DNA from 2 places in the Curtobacterium poinsettiae genome. Region 2 is predicted to be linked to the other one. Evidence: predicted binding sites of a transcription regulator. Region 2 holds the regulator's gene; the other holds the start of a gene.
What was found. The regulator HspR, encoded in region 2, represses chaperone genes until heat shock. The targets are predictions, from matches to a motif close to AAGTTGAGTCNNNNNGACTCAACTT.
Positions count from the first base shown of each region.

Region 1: the regulator HspR is predicted to act here: its motif matches at 5,465-5,489, upstream of ACL00U_RS00235 (Hsp20/alpha crystallin family protein).

Region 1 covers NZ_CP178434.1:52,745-60,543, reverse strand. Annotated here, with positions in the region: gene ACL00U_RS00265 (sugar phosphate isomerase/epimerase family protein) at 1-466, shown strand, start outside; gene ACL00U_RS00260 (Gfo/Idh/MocA family protein) at 463-1,578, shown strand; gene glgX (glycogen debranching protein GlgX) at 1,723-3,741, opposite strand; gene ACL00U_RS00250 (TetR/AcrR family transcriptional regulator) at 3,801-4,415, opposite strand; gene ACL00U_RS00245 (MarR family winged helix-turn-helix transcriptional regulator) at 4,549-5,085, opposite strand; gene ACL00U_RS00240 (hypothetical protein) at 5,104-5,286, opposite strand; gene ACL00U_RS00235 (Hsp20/alpha crystallin family protein) at 5,513-5,971, shown strand; gene ACL00U_RS00230 (hypothetical protein) at 5,983-6,309, shown strand; gene ACL00U_RS00225 (manganese catalase family protein) at 6,379-7,260, opposite strand; gene ACL00U_RS00220 (SDR family NAD(P)-dependent oxidoreductase) at 7,758-7,799, shown strand, end outside.
Region 2 covers NZ_CP178434.1:464,726-472,524, reverse strand. Annotated here, with positions in the region: gene ACL00U_RS02290 (class I SAM-dependent methyltransferase) at 1-762, opposite strand, end outside; gene ACL00U_RS02285 (Ig-like domain-containing protein) at 885-2,945, shown strand; gene ACL00U_RS02280 (heat shock protein transcriptional repressor HspR) at 3,016-3,426, opposite strand; gene ACL00U_RS02275 (DnaJ C-terminal domain-containing protein) at 3,553-4,557, opposite strand; gene ACL00U_RS02270 (nucleotide exchange factor GrpE) at 4,599-5,258, opposite strand; gene dnaK (molecular chaperone DnaK) at 5,261-7,126, opposite strand; gene ACL00U_RS02260 (hypothetical protein) at 7,397-7,687, opposite strand.

The DNA of each region.
Region 1 (7,799 bases), 410 kb from region 2:
CGCCGAGGCCGCCGGCCGTGGCCTGCAGTTCGGGTACCACAACCACCAGTGGGAGTTCACGAACAAGGTCGACGGCCGCACCGTCTACGACCTGTTCGTGTCGCAGCTGTCGCCGGAGACCGTCCTCGAGGTCGACACCTTCTGGGCGACCGTCGGTGGCGCCGACGCCCCCACCGTGCTCACGGGCCTGGGCGACCGCGTCGTCGCGATCCACGTCAAGGACGGCAAGGTCGACGGTGACATCCGCACCGCGCTGCCCTCGTCCGAGAGCGCCCTGATCGTGCCCGAGGCACTGCAGCGCGCCTTCGAGAACCAGACCCCCGCCGGCCAGGGCGACGTCGACGTGGCCGCCATCCTCGCCGCCGCACCCGAGGCCATCCGCGTGGTCGAGTTCGACGCGTACAAGGGCGACGTCTTCGAGGGCATCACCGAGTCCCTCACCTGGCTCAAGGACAACGACAAGTGAGCCGCGTCGGGATCGGCATCATCGGTGCCGGCAACATCTCCACCCAGTACCTCGAGAACCTGACGAAGTTCGCCGACGTCGAGGTCCGCTTCGTCGCCGACGTGCTGCTCGACCGCGCTGCTGCCCAGGCGGCGGAGTACGGCGTTGCCGCGTCCGGCACGGTCGAGGAGCTCCTCGCCCGCGACGACATCTCGATCGTGATCAACCTGACGATCCCGGCCGCACACGCCGAGGTCGACCAGCAGATCATCGACGCCGGCAAGCACGTCTGGAGCGAGAAGCCGATCGCCACCGACCACGCGTCGGCCGCGGCGGTGCTCGAGTCGGCGAAGGCCAAGGGCCTGCGCGTCGCGACCGCTCCGGACACCGTGCTCGGCGCGGGCATCCAGACGGCGCTCCGTGCCATCGCCCGCGGCGACATCGGTGAGCCGCTCTCCGCGACCACGCTGTTCCACGTCCCCGGACCCGAGGCGTGGCACCCGAACCCGGACTTCCTGTTCGCCACCGGTGCCGGCCCCCTGTTCGACATGGGCCCGTACTACGTGACGACCCTGGTGCACGCGTTCGGCACCGCCTCGCGCGTGCAGGCCGTCTCGTCGAAGTCGCTCGACCGTCGCACGATCGCGTCCGGCCCCCGCGCCGGCGAGACGTTCCCGGTCGAGGTCCCGACGCACCACGCGGCCCTGATCGAGTTCGCCGGCGGGCAGTCCGCACAGTCGACGTTCTCGTTCCAGCACGCCCTGCCGCGCATGGGCTTCGTCGAGATCAACGGCACGCTCGGCACGATCTCGCTGCCCGACCCGAACACCTTCGAGGGCTCGTCGCAGCTCTGGCGCTACGGGCAGGACGAGCCCGAGACGCTCGAGGCGGTCGGCTCCACCTGGGGCCGTGGCACCGGTGTCGTCGAACTCGCCCGCGCCATCGCCGAGGACCGCCCCGAGCGTGCCTCCGGCGCCGTCGCGCTGCACGTGCTCGACGTCCTGCTCGGCATCCGTGACGCGGCCGAGTCGGGTTCCGCCGTCGACATCACGTCGACCGTGGACGCGATCCCGCCGCTGCCCGAGGACTTCGACCCCGCGGCAGCCGTGCTGACCGCGGGCGCGAACGCCTAGGAGCGCCGCGCGCACCACGAGCACCACTTCGTGAGCAGGAATGGTCGGGTCCCCACCGGGAACCCGACCATTTCTGCTCACCAAGCGAAGCCGCGCGAGCGCCCCGCCCGCGCGAGCGAGCCCGCGCGAGCGCCGCGCCCCGCGTCAGACCAGCGCGGTGAAGGACGCGTCGCGCACGAGCAGCGTCGCCGCGTCGCCCACCACGGCCTGGTCGGGGTCGCTCGACAGCCCGAGCGACCAGTTGCCGCCGCCCGGACGCTCCGGCAGCGTGAACTCCACCGTGGTGCCCGACGCGTTCAGCAGCACGGCCACGGTGTCGTCCCCCTGGTGCAGCACGAGCGTCACGGCCCGGTTGCCACCGTCCGCCCAGTCGCCGTCCTCGAACCCGGCGGCGTCGGCGCGGAGCACGCTCACCGTCGACTCCGAGTCACCGGGCGCGGTGCGGAACCACTCCGGACGCAGTGCCCGGTGCTGTCGACGGAACGCGATCGCCGCCGTGGTGAAGGCGAGCAGGTCGTTGTCGGCGGCGGCCCAGTCGAACCACGAGATCTCGTCGTCCTGGCAGTACGCGTTGTTGTTGCCGCCCTGCGACCGGGCGAGTTCGTCGCCACCCAGGATCATCGGGACGCCGGCGGAGAGCAGCAGGGTGCCGAGGAAGTTGCGGCGCTGCCGGTCGCGGTAGTCGTTCACCGCGCCGTCGTCGGTCGGGCCCTCGATGCCGCCGTTGAACGAGGTGTTGTCGCTCTCGCCGTCGTTGTTGTCCTCGCCGTTGGCCTCGTTGTGCTTGTCGGCGTACATCGTCAGGTCGGCCAGGGTGAAACCGTCGTGGGCGGTGACGAAGTCGACCGAGCAGAGCGGTGATCGGCGCGACCCCTCGTAGACGTCCGGGCTGCCCAGGACCCGCTGGACGGCGTCGCCCAGCGCACCCTCGTCACCACGCCAGAAGGAGCGCAGGTCGTCGCGGTACTTGCCGTTCCACTCGGACCAGTCGGCCGGGAACCCGCCCACCTGGTAGCCGGCGGTGTCCCACGGCTCGGCGATCATCTTGACCTCGCGCAGCACGGGGTCCTGGTGGATGATGTCGAGGAACGCGGAGTGCTTCTCGGCCTCGCCGTCCTGGCGGGTGAGGGTCGTGGCCAGGTCGAACCGGAAGCCGTCGACGTGCATCTCCTCGACCCAGTAGCGGAGCGAGTCCATGATCAGCCCGAGCGCTGCCGGGTGTCCGACGTTCAGGCTGTTGCCGGTGCCGGTGGTGTCGAAGTAGTTCGCCTCGTCACCCTCGACCAGCCGGTAGTACGACTGGTTGTCGATCCCCTTGAACGACAGCGTCGGGCCCATGTGGTTGCCCTCGGCGGTGTGGTTGTAGACGACGTCCATGATGACCTCGAGTCCCGCGGCGTGCAGGGCCTTGACCATCGACTTGAACTCGGCGACCTGCTGCCCGGCGGTGCCCGAGGACGAGTACTCGTCGTGCGGCGCGAAGAAGCCGATGCTGTTGTAGCCCCAGTAGTTGCGGAGCCCCTTGTCGAGCAGCGTCGAGTCCTGCACGAACTGGTGCGTCGGCAGCAGCTCGACCGCGGTGACGCCGAGGTCGGTCAGGTGCTTGATCGCCGCCGGGTGGGCCATGCCGGCGTAGGTGCCGCGGATCTCCTCGGGGACGTCCGGGTGCTGCTTCGTGAAGCCCTTGACGTGCACCTCGTACACGACGGTTTCGGTGAGCGGGGTCCGCAGCAGGCTGTCGCCGTCCCAGTCGAAGGACCGGTCGGCGACGACGGACTTGGGCATCGCGCCGGCCGAGTCGGTGTCGTCGAGCTGCTCGGGGTCGTTCATGTCGTGACCGAAGAGCGCCTGGCCCCACTCGTACTCGCCGTCGATCGCGGTGGCGTAGGGGTCGAGCAGGAGCTTCGCGCCGTTGTGACGCAGGCCGTTCGCCGGGTCCCACGCGCCGTGCACGCGGAAGCCGTAGCGGGTGCCGACGGCCACGCCGGGCACGACGTCGTGGAAGGTGTAGCCGGTGCGGTTGCGGAGCTCGGTGCGGTGCTCGGTGCCGTCGTCGTCGAAGGTGCAGAACTCGACGCGCTCGGCGGTGCTCGAGAACAGGGCGACGTTGGCGCCCCCGTCGACGAGCGTGACGCCGAGCGGGGTGCGCGTGGAAGTGGTCATGCTGCCCTTCTACCGGCCGGTCGCTGTGCCACCGGCAGTCTGGCCGTACCCCTGGCCGCTCAGCGCACCGGCGGGACCAGCTGCTCCAGCAACCGCAGCACCCGTTCACCGTCGACGGCGTCGGGGTCGAGCAGCCACTGCACCTGCAGCCCGTCGGACGCCGCGATGCTCAGGCTCGCCAGGTCGACCGGGTCCAGGTCGGTGCGGATCCGTCCGCTCGCCTGGTCCGCCTCGATGAGCACGGCGAGTTCGGCGCGCAGCCGGGCGAAGCGTTCGCGCATGAAGTCGCGCGTGGCCGGGTGGCCTTCCTGCACCGCGTCGGCGGCGAGGGTCGTGTACAGCTGCACCAGCCCCGGCACGGCACGGTTGCGCGACGCGCTCTCGCGCATGTCGCCGATCGCCGACTTCATCCGGTCGGGTGCGCCCTGCTCGCGGACCTCGTGCTCCCGGTAGACGGCGAGCAGCAGTTCGTCGCGGCTCGGGAAGTAGTGGCGGAGTGCCGCGTGCGTGATCCCGAGGGCCTCGGCCACGGAACGGAGCGACGAAGCGTCGACCCCCTGTTCCGCGACCATGCGGATCATCTCGTCGAGGATCTGGGTGCGCCGCTCGGCGCCCTTGCGGTACCCGCCGCGGCGCGGCTGGGCCGCGTCGGCGTCGTCCGCGGGGTGGGTCATGCACCCAACTTACCGTTGGAAGGTTTTTACGCCACCGTCGGACGGGAGGCCCGTGGCGGGCGCACCACGGGCCTCCCGTCCGCATCGCGGTCGCGCCGCACCCGTCGGGTCGCGTCAGCCGGGCGCGCTCGCGTCAGTCCTGGTCGTCGACCGTGTACTCGTCGACCGGCGCGGGCGAGCCCGCGGCGAGCGCGTCGACGATCTTCGTGAGCGAGTCGGCGAGGACGGCGTTGTCCGCGTCGGGCAGCTGCTCGAGCACCTGGACGACGGCCTCGTGGAACCGTGCGTACGAGGCGTCGATCTTCTCGGTGGCCTGGTCCGTGGGGGCGAGCACCTGCGCACGGCGGTCCGTGGGGTGCGCCGCGCGGGACAGCAGCCCCTTCTGCACGAGCCCGTCGACGATCTTGGTGACCGACGCGTTCGAGACGGCGAGCATGACGGCCAGGTCCTTCGGGCCCGTCGTGCGGCCGTCCCGGTGGGCCTGCAGCAGGTACCGGACGGCGAGGAACTCGTTCTTCGTCAGGCCGCTGTCGATGCGGGCGGACTCGATCTGCTGGTCCTCGGCGTGCTGCAGGCGGAGCAACGCGTCGACGGCGGTCTTCGCGGCCCGCGACTCGGGTTCGCGGGTGTAGAGGTGGACGTGCTCTCGACGGACGACGGTCAACGGCATGGGGTCATGCGCTCCTTGCTATACGGCAGGCGTGGTGAAGAAGTCCGCGTAGGACGGCTCGGAGCGACCGGCGAGCAGCGAGGGGTCCTGGATGCGACGCGCGACGTACGCGTCGATGACCGCCGGGTCGGTGAGGCCGACGCGCGTGTGGCTGCTGCCGATCGTCGCGACCCGAGGCATCCCGGAGTACGTGCTGTGCATGTCCTGTCCCGCCCTTCTTGCTTGCCGTGTGTCCCGTTCGGACGGCTGAACTCTTTCACACAGTGAACGGTCAGTTCAACGAACCATTCGCGCTGTGTACGTTTTGCGCGCTGCGTGGTTCTCGGCTTCCTCTGAGCGTTCTTTTGGCACTCGCCAGGGTCGAGTGCTAAAACGGTGGCAGTTGAGTCGAGGGGACTCAACGAGAACCACGAAGGAGTTGATTTCGATGACGATGAACTTCGATCCGTTCCGCGAGCTCGACCGACTCGCGGGTTCGCTCCTCGGCACCGCCGCCGGCCCGCGCTCGATGCCGATGGACCTGTACCGCACCGGGGACCACTACGTCCTCGACGTCGACCTGCCCGGCATCGACCCGGGCTCGGTCGACATCGACGTGGACGGTTCCGTCCTGACCATCCGCGCCGAGCGCACCCTGGGCGCGCCCGAGGGCTCGCAGTGGCTCACCCGTGAGCGCCAGCCCGGCACGTACGTCCGGCAGCTGACGCTCGGCGACGGCCTCGACGCCGAGCGCATCACCGCCGGGTACGACAACGGCGTGCTCAGCGTCACGATCCCCGTCAAGGAGTCCGCGAAGCCGCGCAAGATCGCCGTCACCGTCGGTGGCGGGTCCGAGCAGCTCGCGGTCGGTTCCGGTGCCGCCGGTTCCGGCACCGCCGCCGGGTGAGGAGCTGAGCGATGACGTCCGTCCTGCTGCACGCGGTGGTCGCGGTCCTCGTCGTCACCGCGGCGCTCGCACTGACGAGCCTGGACCGGCGCACCGCCGTGCTCCTCGGGGCCACCGGCAGCCTGACCGGCACGTTCCTGGCCTGGGTCGCCGCGCCCCGGCTGTTCGAGCAGTCGCTCCTGGCGCCCTGGGTCGCGTCGGTGCTCGGCACGGCCCTGCTGATCGCGGGGTGGAGTGCCGTCCGCGCCTACTCGGGCATCTTCGAGGCGCCGCGTGACGAAGAACCCGAGACGGGGGCGCTGATGACCGTGGGCGGGTCCACCCCGTCGGTGCGGTGACCCGCTGACGGACAGGAGGCCCGGTGCACGTCGTGCGCCGGGCCTCCCGTCGTTCCGTGGGTTGCGGGACTACTCCTTGTGCAGCGTGTCCTGCACCAGGCCGGCCGTCTTCTCGACGACGTTCGGCAGCTCGGTGGTGCCGTACAGCCGGACGTCGGGGTGGGTGGGCGGGGGCATCGGGACCGAGGTCGTGGGGCCGTCGTGGTACGAGTACTCGCCCTTGCCGTCGAACGAGGGGCCGCTCGCCCACGGGCCGTTCTTCGCCTCGGCACCGTCGGAGAAGTTGAGGTACTGGTAGTTGACCTCCTGGTTCTCCTTCGACTGCGGGAAGTTGCTCGGCACGGGGAAGCCCTCGACGCCCTGCTCGCGCAGCTCAGCGGCGGCGGTCGCCCACATGTTCTGGTGCATCGTGTCGCGGGCGATGAGGAAGGACAGCAGGTCCCGCACGCCGTGGTCGTCGGTCATGTGGTAGAGCCGGGCGGCCTGCACACGGCCCTGCATCTCGGCGTTCTCGTTCGCCGTGAAGTCGGCGAGCAGGTTGCCGCTGGCGGTGATGTACGAGCCCTGCCAGGGGTTGCCGTTGCTGTCCACCGGACGGGCACCCGCACCGGCGACGATCGCGTGCTGGACGTCGGTGCCGCCGACGATCGCGGCGACCGTGGGGTCGTCCTGCAGCGCGTCCTCGGTGATGCCGAGCGGGGACTTCTCGAGCAGCTGCGCGATCATCGTCGCGAGCATCTCGACGTGGCCCATCTCCTCGGCGCCGATGCCGAACACCATGTCGCGGTACTTGCCGGGGATGTGCATGTTCCACGCCTGGAACTGGTACTGCATGGCGACGGAGATCTCCCCGTACTGGCCACCGAGCACCTCCTGCAGCTTGCGGGCGTAGATCGCGTCGGGCTTGTCGGGCGTTGCCGTGAACTGCAGTTCCTGCTTGTGGAAGTACACGTGGCTCTCCTTCACTCCAGCGGGTGCCCGTCGATCGAGCGGGTCCGTGTGCGATGGTCGGCGCGACCGCCTCAGCGCCGCCTCAAGGAAAGCCAGATCGCGCAGACGGGCGTCAGCGTCCTCTCCCGCGTCGACGCAAGGCGACGACCCCGGCCCACACCGTGCAGCCGGTGAACCCGAGAACGAGCACGGACACGACGGGGATCGCGAACCCGTCTCCGATCGACTGCTGTCCGCGGAGCCAGACGACGACGAGGAGCAGTACCAAACACCCTGCGGCGATGATCGTCGCGACATTTCCAGCTGCTCGTGAGCCCACGTCCACCTCGTTCCGTTGCGATACCCACCGCCATGCACACCTGACGGCTTGCTTGTGATTCCTCAAGAGTAAGTTCGTTGGACGAAGATCTGACCACCGGAGCTCCTGCCGCCATCGGGTGGGGGCTCCGGTGCGCGACGGGCGGGCAGACCGCACCGTCCCGGCATAGCGTGGCCGCGTGGACCTCGAACTCAAGAACCGTGTCGCACTCGTCGTCGGA
Region 2 (7,799 bases):
CGCGGTCGCCGCTGCGATCACGCCGTTGCCACTCCCCAGGTCCACGACCGTGCGCGCGGTGGGGACCGCTCGGTCCATCGCGTCGAGGAGCACCCGCGTGCCCTGGTCGAGCGACGTCCCCGCGAACACGCCACCGTGCGCGACCAGGGTCATGCCGAGGTCGTCGACGTGCACCGACCGGGGCCAGGGGTTCGTGGTCGCGGCACGGGTGGCCTGGGCGCGGAGCGGGTCCTGCGCGATGAGCAGCCGCGACTTGCCCCGGCCACGCGAGGCAGTGACGTCGCCGAACGACCGGCGCAGCACGTCGTTCTGCGACAGGTTCATGTACTTGACGTTGCCGCCGCAGAGCAACACGACGTCGGGCGCGGCGAACCGGGCGACGGCGCGGGCGATCTCGTCCAGTCGGTCGTGCGACTTCGACAGCCGCAGCACGACCAGCCGGACGTCGCGGAACGCAGCCTCGAACGAGTCGGGGTGGTGGAACCCACGGAGTCCGAAGGTGCCGGCGTTGGCCTCGAGTGCGCGCTCCCCCACCAGGGAGTCCTGGACGACCCGGATGTCGCTCGCGCCGTACTGCGTGATGAGGCCGAGCGTCAGCACCCCGTGCCGATCATCGACGACCGCGACCTCGCCCGGCTGCCGGAGCGCGTCGCCGTGCACGTGCGGTGCCTCGTCGATGAGGAACCGGTCCGTGCCGTCGATCGCGATGAGGTCCGGCGCGGCGTCGTCGCGTCGGCGGAAGAAGTCGGCGAAGTCTGGCACCGCGTCAGCGTACCCGGCGACAGCCCGCGGCGAAGCGCATGGTGATTGCACTCGCGATATCAACAGCCTGTGTATTTCACATGTCAATACACTGGGAGTCCCCCCACCAGAAGGAGCCCTCAATGGCATCCACATCGTTCCGGAGCGCCGCGGTCGTCTGCGGCGTCCTCACCGCTTCCCTCGGCTTCGGCTTGCTGACGCCCGCGGCCGCCACCGCTGCCACCGCCACTCCCGCAGCCGCCTCGTCGTCGGACTCCACCGTGCAGGAGACTCTTCCGGACTTCGATTCCATCCCCGTCGATCCCTCGCTGGAGGCACTGCGCTTCTCCATCGACTGGAGCACCCCGTGGTCATCCCGCATCGTCGGCGGACGAGCCGGTGGTGGCGACGACGTCTGGCTCGTCAGCGGCAACCAGGTGTACGACCGGAGCACCACCGGCATCTTCTTCCTCGTCGTGCAGGACCGCCACAAGGACGAACCGCTCGAAGCGATCCGCGTCCACACCGCCGCCGACGGCACCCAGACCCGCGGCGAGCGCATCCCGATCCCGCGCACCATCAAGGTCGACGGACTGCAGCAGGAGCAGAACACGTTCACGCCCGGCACCAACCACTTCGCCGGCAGCGCGACTGCCGGCGCGACCATCGTGGCGGAGGACACCACGTCGGGCGCCACCCTGTTCACGACCGAGGTGAGCGGAGCCCGCAACGGGACCGGCACCTGGAGCGCCGACGCCGACCTCACCGACGCCGACCACGTGATCACCCTCACCCAGACGACGACCGACGGCCGGACGAACGAGCTCCGCGACGTCCGGTTCTCGCCGGCGGCATCGGACGCGCCGACCGCACCCACGGTCGTGCAGAAGGGGCGCGTCCTCGACGGGTCGTTCGTCGTGGCGGGTTCCGTCGCTGAGGACGTGGACTCGGTCGTCGTGCAGGACGAAGCCGGCTCCACCATCGCCGACGCCCGCCTCGGCGAGACCGGCTACTCTGCTCGGCTCCCGCAGGACCGCGTCGGCTCCACGGTCTACGTCGTCGGACGCACTGCCGACGGCACCTCGTCGCCCCGTGTGCCCGTCGCACTCGAGCAGCTGCCGATCGACCCGACTGCCGCCGCACCGTCCCTCCGGTCCGTGTTCGTCCACCCGGACGGGCGCGTCCAGGTGGTCGGGGAGCACGACGACGCTCCTGGACTCTGGATCCTCGACGGCGACCGGGTCGTCGGGCACGCCACCAGCGCCGATGCCGTGTGGAGCTACACGATCGCCGCCGCCGCGACCGGCAAGCAGCTCGACATGGTCAACCTGGTCTTCGACGGCCGCGACTTCAGCGGGACGTCCGAGCGCGTGGCGCTCCCCCGCCTCCTGCGGGTCGAGGGCCTCGCGGACGAGAACGACTACACACCGGGCAAGCGGGCGTTCGCCGGCACCGCCGAGGCGGGCGCGACGATCACCGCGACCGACCAGCGCGGCCAGCGACTCTTCGAGACGAAGGCAGACGGTGCCCGGTCGGGCGTGGGCACCTGGGACGCCACCGCGGACCTGACCAGCAAGGACGGGTACGAGGTCACGTTCACGCAGACCACCGCCGACGGACGCTCCTCGGTGATGCGCGACATCGCCTTCACCACCGAAGACGACGCCGTCGCACCGCTCGTGGTCACGTCCCCCGGGATGAACGGCACCGCCACCGGCCCCCGCCCCACCTTCACCGGCACGGGCCAGGCCGGGTCCACGATCGAGATCCGCGGCACCTCGCGCGTCGTCGGGACCGCCGAGGTCAACGCCGACGGCAAGTGGAGCGCCACGTCGAGCATCGACCTCGGCCGCGGCAGCTACGCCCTCACCGCGAAGCAGACCACCACCGGCAACGCCACCAGCGAAGCCCCCGTCCGCTTCTCCGTCACCGCCACGGCAGCGCCGTTGACGGTCACGTCCCCCGGGATGAACGGCACCACCACCGGACCCCGCCCCACCTTCACCGGCACCGGCCAGGCCGGCTCGACGATCGAGATCCGCGGCACCTCCCGCGTCGTCGCGACCGCCGAGGTCAACGCCGACGGCAAGTGGAGCGTGGCGTCGAACATCGACCTCGGCCGTGGCAGCTACGCCCTCACCGCGAAGCAGACCACGCCCGGCAACGCCACCAGCGAGCTCCCCGTCCGCTTCACCGTCAAGTAAGCCACACAGCCCACACAGAACGCCCCCGGTGACCACTCGGTCACCGGGGGCGTTCGCCTGTCGATCCCCGTCAGCGCGGTCCGCGGTACAGGACGATCTGCGTGTTCCGCTGCGGCCGCGACCCCGCCTTGAGCGAGATCGCCGCACCACTCGCGGTGGCGGCGAAGACCCGCGCACCGGGCCGGTTGATGAGCTGGTCGGCCAACGCCGACTCGAGTTCGCGCACCCGGTCGCGCAGCGCCTTGTTCTCGTTCTCCAGGTCGAGCACCCGCCGGATCCCCTCCAGCGACACCCCCTCGGAGCCGAGTCGCGCGATCTCGCGCAACTGCACGACATCGCGCATCGAGTACCGCCGCGACCCACCCCGGGTGCGACCCGGCACGACCAGGCCGAGCCGGTCGTACTGCCGCAGCGTCTGCGGGTGCATCTCGGCGAGCTCCGCAGCGACCGCGATCGCGAAGACGGGCGAGTTCTCGTCCATGTCGGTCATGGCGCGTTCCTTTCCGTCGTCCGCGTGGGGTGGAAACCAGCCTGGAGGAACGGCGAGCGTCCGTCAGGAAGCCGCGCCGTTCCTCCAGGCCGGGTCTACTGCATTGCGTGCGCGACGCTAGTCGCGCGCCTTGGCGAGGAGGTCCTCGCGGGGGTTCTCGTCGGGCAGCGCAGCCGCAAGTGCCTCGACGGCCTCGCGCTGCTTGTCCGACAGGTGCGACGGCACCGCGACCTGGACGGTCGCGAGCAGGTCGCCCGTGCCGTTCTTCGTCGTGACGCCGCGGCCCTTGACGCGCAGGACGCGACCCGACGGCGTGCCGGGGGCGACCTTGAGCTTCACGGGCGAACCGCCGAGCGTCGGGACCTCGATCGTCGCGCCGAGCGCTGCCTCGGTGAACGTCACGGGGACGTCCACGCGCAGGTTGAGCCCGTCGCGCTCGAACACCGGGTGCTTCCGCACCGACACGGCGACCACGAGGTCACCGGCCTCTCCGCCATCGGGCGAGGGCTCGCCGCGGCCGCGCAGACGGATCTTCTGACCGTCGGCGACGCCCGCGGGGATGCGGACGTTCACCGGTCGGCCGTTGCCCTGCGACAGCTTGACGGTGTCACCGGCGATCGCCGTGGTGAAGTCGAGGGTCGTCGACGCCGTGACGTCGCGGCCCTTCGTCGGCCCGCCGAAACCGCGGTAGCCGCCGGAGGTCTGGCCGAAGCCGCCACCTCCGCCGAACATCCCGCCGAGGATGTCCTCGAATCCACCGGCACCGCCGGGGCCACCCTGGCCGAAGCGGACACGCTGTCCGCCGCCGCCCTGCTGCCCGAACATCCCGCCGAAGACGTCCTCGAAGCCGCCCTGGCCCCCGCCGCCCGCTGTGAAGCGGGCGCCGGAGCCCATGGCGCGGACCTGGTCGTACTCCTGGCGCTGCTCCTTGTCGGAGAGCACCGAGTACGCCTCGCTGATCTCCTTGAAGCGGTTCTCGGCGGCGGCGTCACCCGGGTTGGAGTCCGGGTGGAACTGCCGCGCGAGCTTCCGGTACGTCTTCTTCAGCTCGGCGTCGGAGGCGTCCTTGGACACGCCGAGGACCTTGTAGAAGTCCTTGTCGAACCAATCCTGACTGGCCATGGATCACCTGCCTTCTTCTGTCGTCACCGTGGGGACCCGGCTCAGGCCGGGACCGCCACCGCGACCTTGGCCGCGCGGAGGACGCGCTCACCGAGCTTGTAGCCCGGCTCGACGACGTCCGCGACGGTCTGTCCGGTGGCGCCCGGGGTGGGGAGCTGGACGATCGCCTCGTGGATGTTCGGGTCGAACGCCTCGCCCTTCTCGCCGATCTGCACGAGCTTGAACTTCTCGAAGCCCCCGCGGATCTTCTGGCCGATGACCTGCATCGGCCCCTCGGCGAGGTCACCGTGGGCCTCGGCCCGGGTGAGGTCGTCGAGCGCCGGCAGCAGGGCCCGCACCACTTCGGCGATGGCGACCTCGCGGTTGGCCTCCCGGTCACGCTCGACGCGCTTCCGGAAGTTCACCAGCTCGGCCTGCGCACGGAGCATGTCCGCACGCATCTCCGCGACGAGGTCGCGGTCCTCGGTGCTGAGCTTGTCCTCGGCGATGCCGCGGGCCGCGTCGGCGAGCAGCGCTTCGTCCTCCGGGGAGAGGTCGTTCGCTGCATCGGCCGCCGGGCCCCCGGCGGCGGGGCCGTCCGTCGGTACTTCGACGTCGGGCCCCTCCGCCTCGATGAGGTCCTCGGGCTCGGCCGCGTTCGTGGCGTCGCCCTCGACCTGGGGCTCGTCCTCGTGGGGCGCGTTGTCCTTGGGATCCGTCATCGTTACTTCTTGTCCTTGTCGTCCTCGTCGTCCACGACCTCGGCGTCGACGATGTCCTCGTCGTCGGCCGGCTGCTCACCCGCGGGCTGCTCGCCACCGGCGGCGCCGGCTGCTGCGTCCTGCTGGCTGTAGATGGCCTGGCCGAGCTTGCCCTGCGACTCGTTGAGCTTGTCGAAGGCGGTCTTCACGGCGTCGTCGTCCTCGCCCGCAAGAGCGGACTTGAGCGCGTCGACATCGGCCTGCACCTCGGACTTGACGTCCGCGGGGAGCTTCTCGTCGTTCTCCTTGATGAGCTTCTCGATCGAGTAGACGAGCTGCTCGGCCTGGTTGCGACGCTCGTTGGCCTCGCGACGTGCCTTGTCCTCGGCGGCGTGCTCCTCGGCTTCGCGGACCATGCGCTCGATGTCCTCCTTCGGCAGCGACGAGCCGCCGGAGATGACCATCGACTGCTCCTTGCCGGTGCCCTTGTCCTTGGCGGACACGTGCACGATGCCGTTGGCGTCGATGTCGAAGGTGACCTCGACCTGCGGCACGCCACGGGGAGCCGGGGCGATGCCGGTGAGCTCGAAGGTGCCGAGCGGCTTGTTGTCGCGGGTGAACTCGCGCTCGCCCTGGAAGACCTGGATGGCGACCGACGGCTGGTTGTCGTCAGCGGTCGTGAAGGTCTCGCTCCGCTTGGTCGGGATCGCGGTGTTGCGGTCGATGAGCTTCGTCATCAGGCCGCCCTTGGTCTCGATGCCGAGCGACAGCGGCGTGACGTCGATGAGCAGGACGTCCTTGCGCTCGCCCTTCAGCACACCGGCCTGCAGCGCGGCACCGACTGCGACGACCTCGTCCGGGTTGACGCCCTGGTTCGGGGACTTGCCACCGGTCAGCGACTTGACGACCTCGGCCACGGCGGGCATACGGGTCGAGCCACCGACGAGCACCACGTGCGCGATGTCGTTGACCGAGACACCGGCTTCCTTGATGACGTCGTTGAACGGCTTCTTGGTGCGGTCGAGCAGGTCGGAGGTCATCTGCTCGAACTGTGCGCGCGAGATGGTCTCGTCCAGGTTCAGCGGGCCCTCGGCGGTGAGCGTCAGGTACGGGAGCTGGATGTTCGCCGACATCTGCGACGACAGCTCCTTCTTGGCCTGCTCAGCCGCTTCCTTCAGACGCTGCTTGGCGATCTTGTCCGTGGACAGGTCGACGCCGTGCTCGTCCTTGAACTTCTTGACCAGGTAGTCGACGATGCGCTGGTCCCAGTCGTCACCACCGAGGCGGTTGTCACCGGAGGTCGCGCGGACCTGGATCGTCGAGAAGTCATCGTCCTTGCCCACCTCGAGCAGGGAGACGTCGAACGTGCCGCCACCGAGGTCGAAGACCAGGATGAGCTCGTCTTCCTTGCCCTTGTCGAGGCCGTAGGCGAGAGCGGCGGCGGTCGGCTCGTTGATGATGCGGAGGACGTTGAGGCCGGCGATCTCACCGGCGTCCTTCGTGGCCTGGCGCTCGGCGTCGTTGAAGTACGCCGGCACGGTGATGACCGCGTCCGTGACGTCTTCGCCGAGGTACTGCTCGGCGTCGCGCTTGAGCTTGCCGAGGGTGCGGGCCGAGATCTCCTGCGGCGTGTACTTCTTGCCGTCGATCTCGGTGGTCCAGTCGGTGCCGACGTGACGCTTGACCGACGCGATGGTGCGGTCGACGTTCGTCACGGCCTGGCGCTTGGCGGTCTCGCCGACCAGGACCTCGCCGTCCTTCGTGAACGCCACGATCGACGGCGTGGTGCGCATGCCTTCGGCGTTGGCGATGACGGTGGGCTCGCCACCTTCGAGAACGGAGACGACGGAGTTGGTGGTTCCGAGGTCGATGCCTACTGCACGTCCCATGTGTTGCTCCTCTTGCTTGGGGGTAAGTCGTTGGACTTGCGTCCGATGGACTCAACCCTACTCCTGAGTCACCTGGAGTCAACTTCAGGGAGCACAAACCTGCGCCAGTCCCACTCAACTCCCAGTCGGGCGCAAGTGAGGTAGCACGTTCGTATGTTGGTATTTCACGTGATATTCTGAATACACATGCGCCGTTGGAGTCTGTCCACGGGCGTGCCCCCTTCCCGCACAGCCGCCGTCGCGCGGCCTGTCCTGAAAGATGCACATGTCTCACAAGAAGAGGGCATCGACTGCCCTCAAGTCCATGGGTGCGGCCGGGCTGGCCGCTGCCACCATCGTGTCCGGCCTGTCATTCGGTGCAGCAACGGCGATCGCTTCGCCCGAGCCCCGGTCGATCTCGACCCAGGCCACCGCCTCCGGCAAGTTCGTGATGAAGTCCAGATCTAACTCGACCTGGTGGGCTGTCGGATCCAATCTCAGCGCCACAGCCCATTCATCGCTCGCCGCCGCGAAAGCGGCTGCTGCGACTGCAACATTCACTACGGGTACTGGCGAGCTCAAGATCGGATCCTCGTGCATTGTCCCGGCACCGTCGGGCTTCACCCACGACTACACCGTTGGATCTTGCGGCAACGCGGTGCAGATCAACCTCAGTGGCGGCACCCTCTGGGAG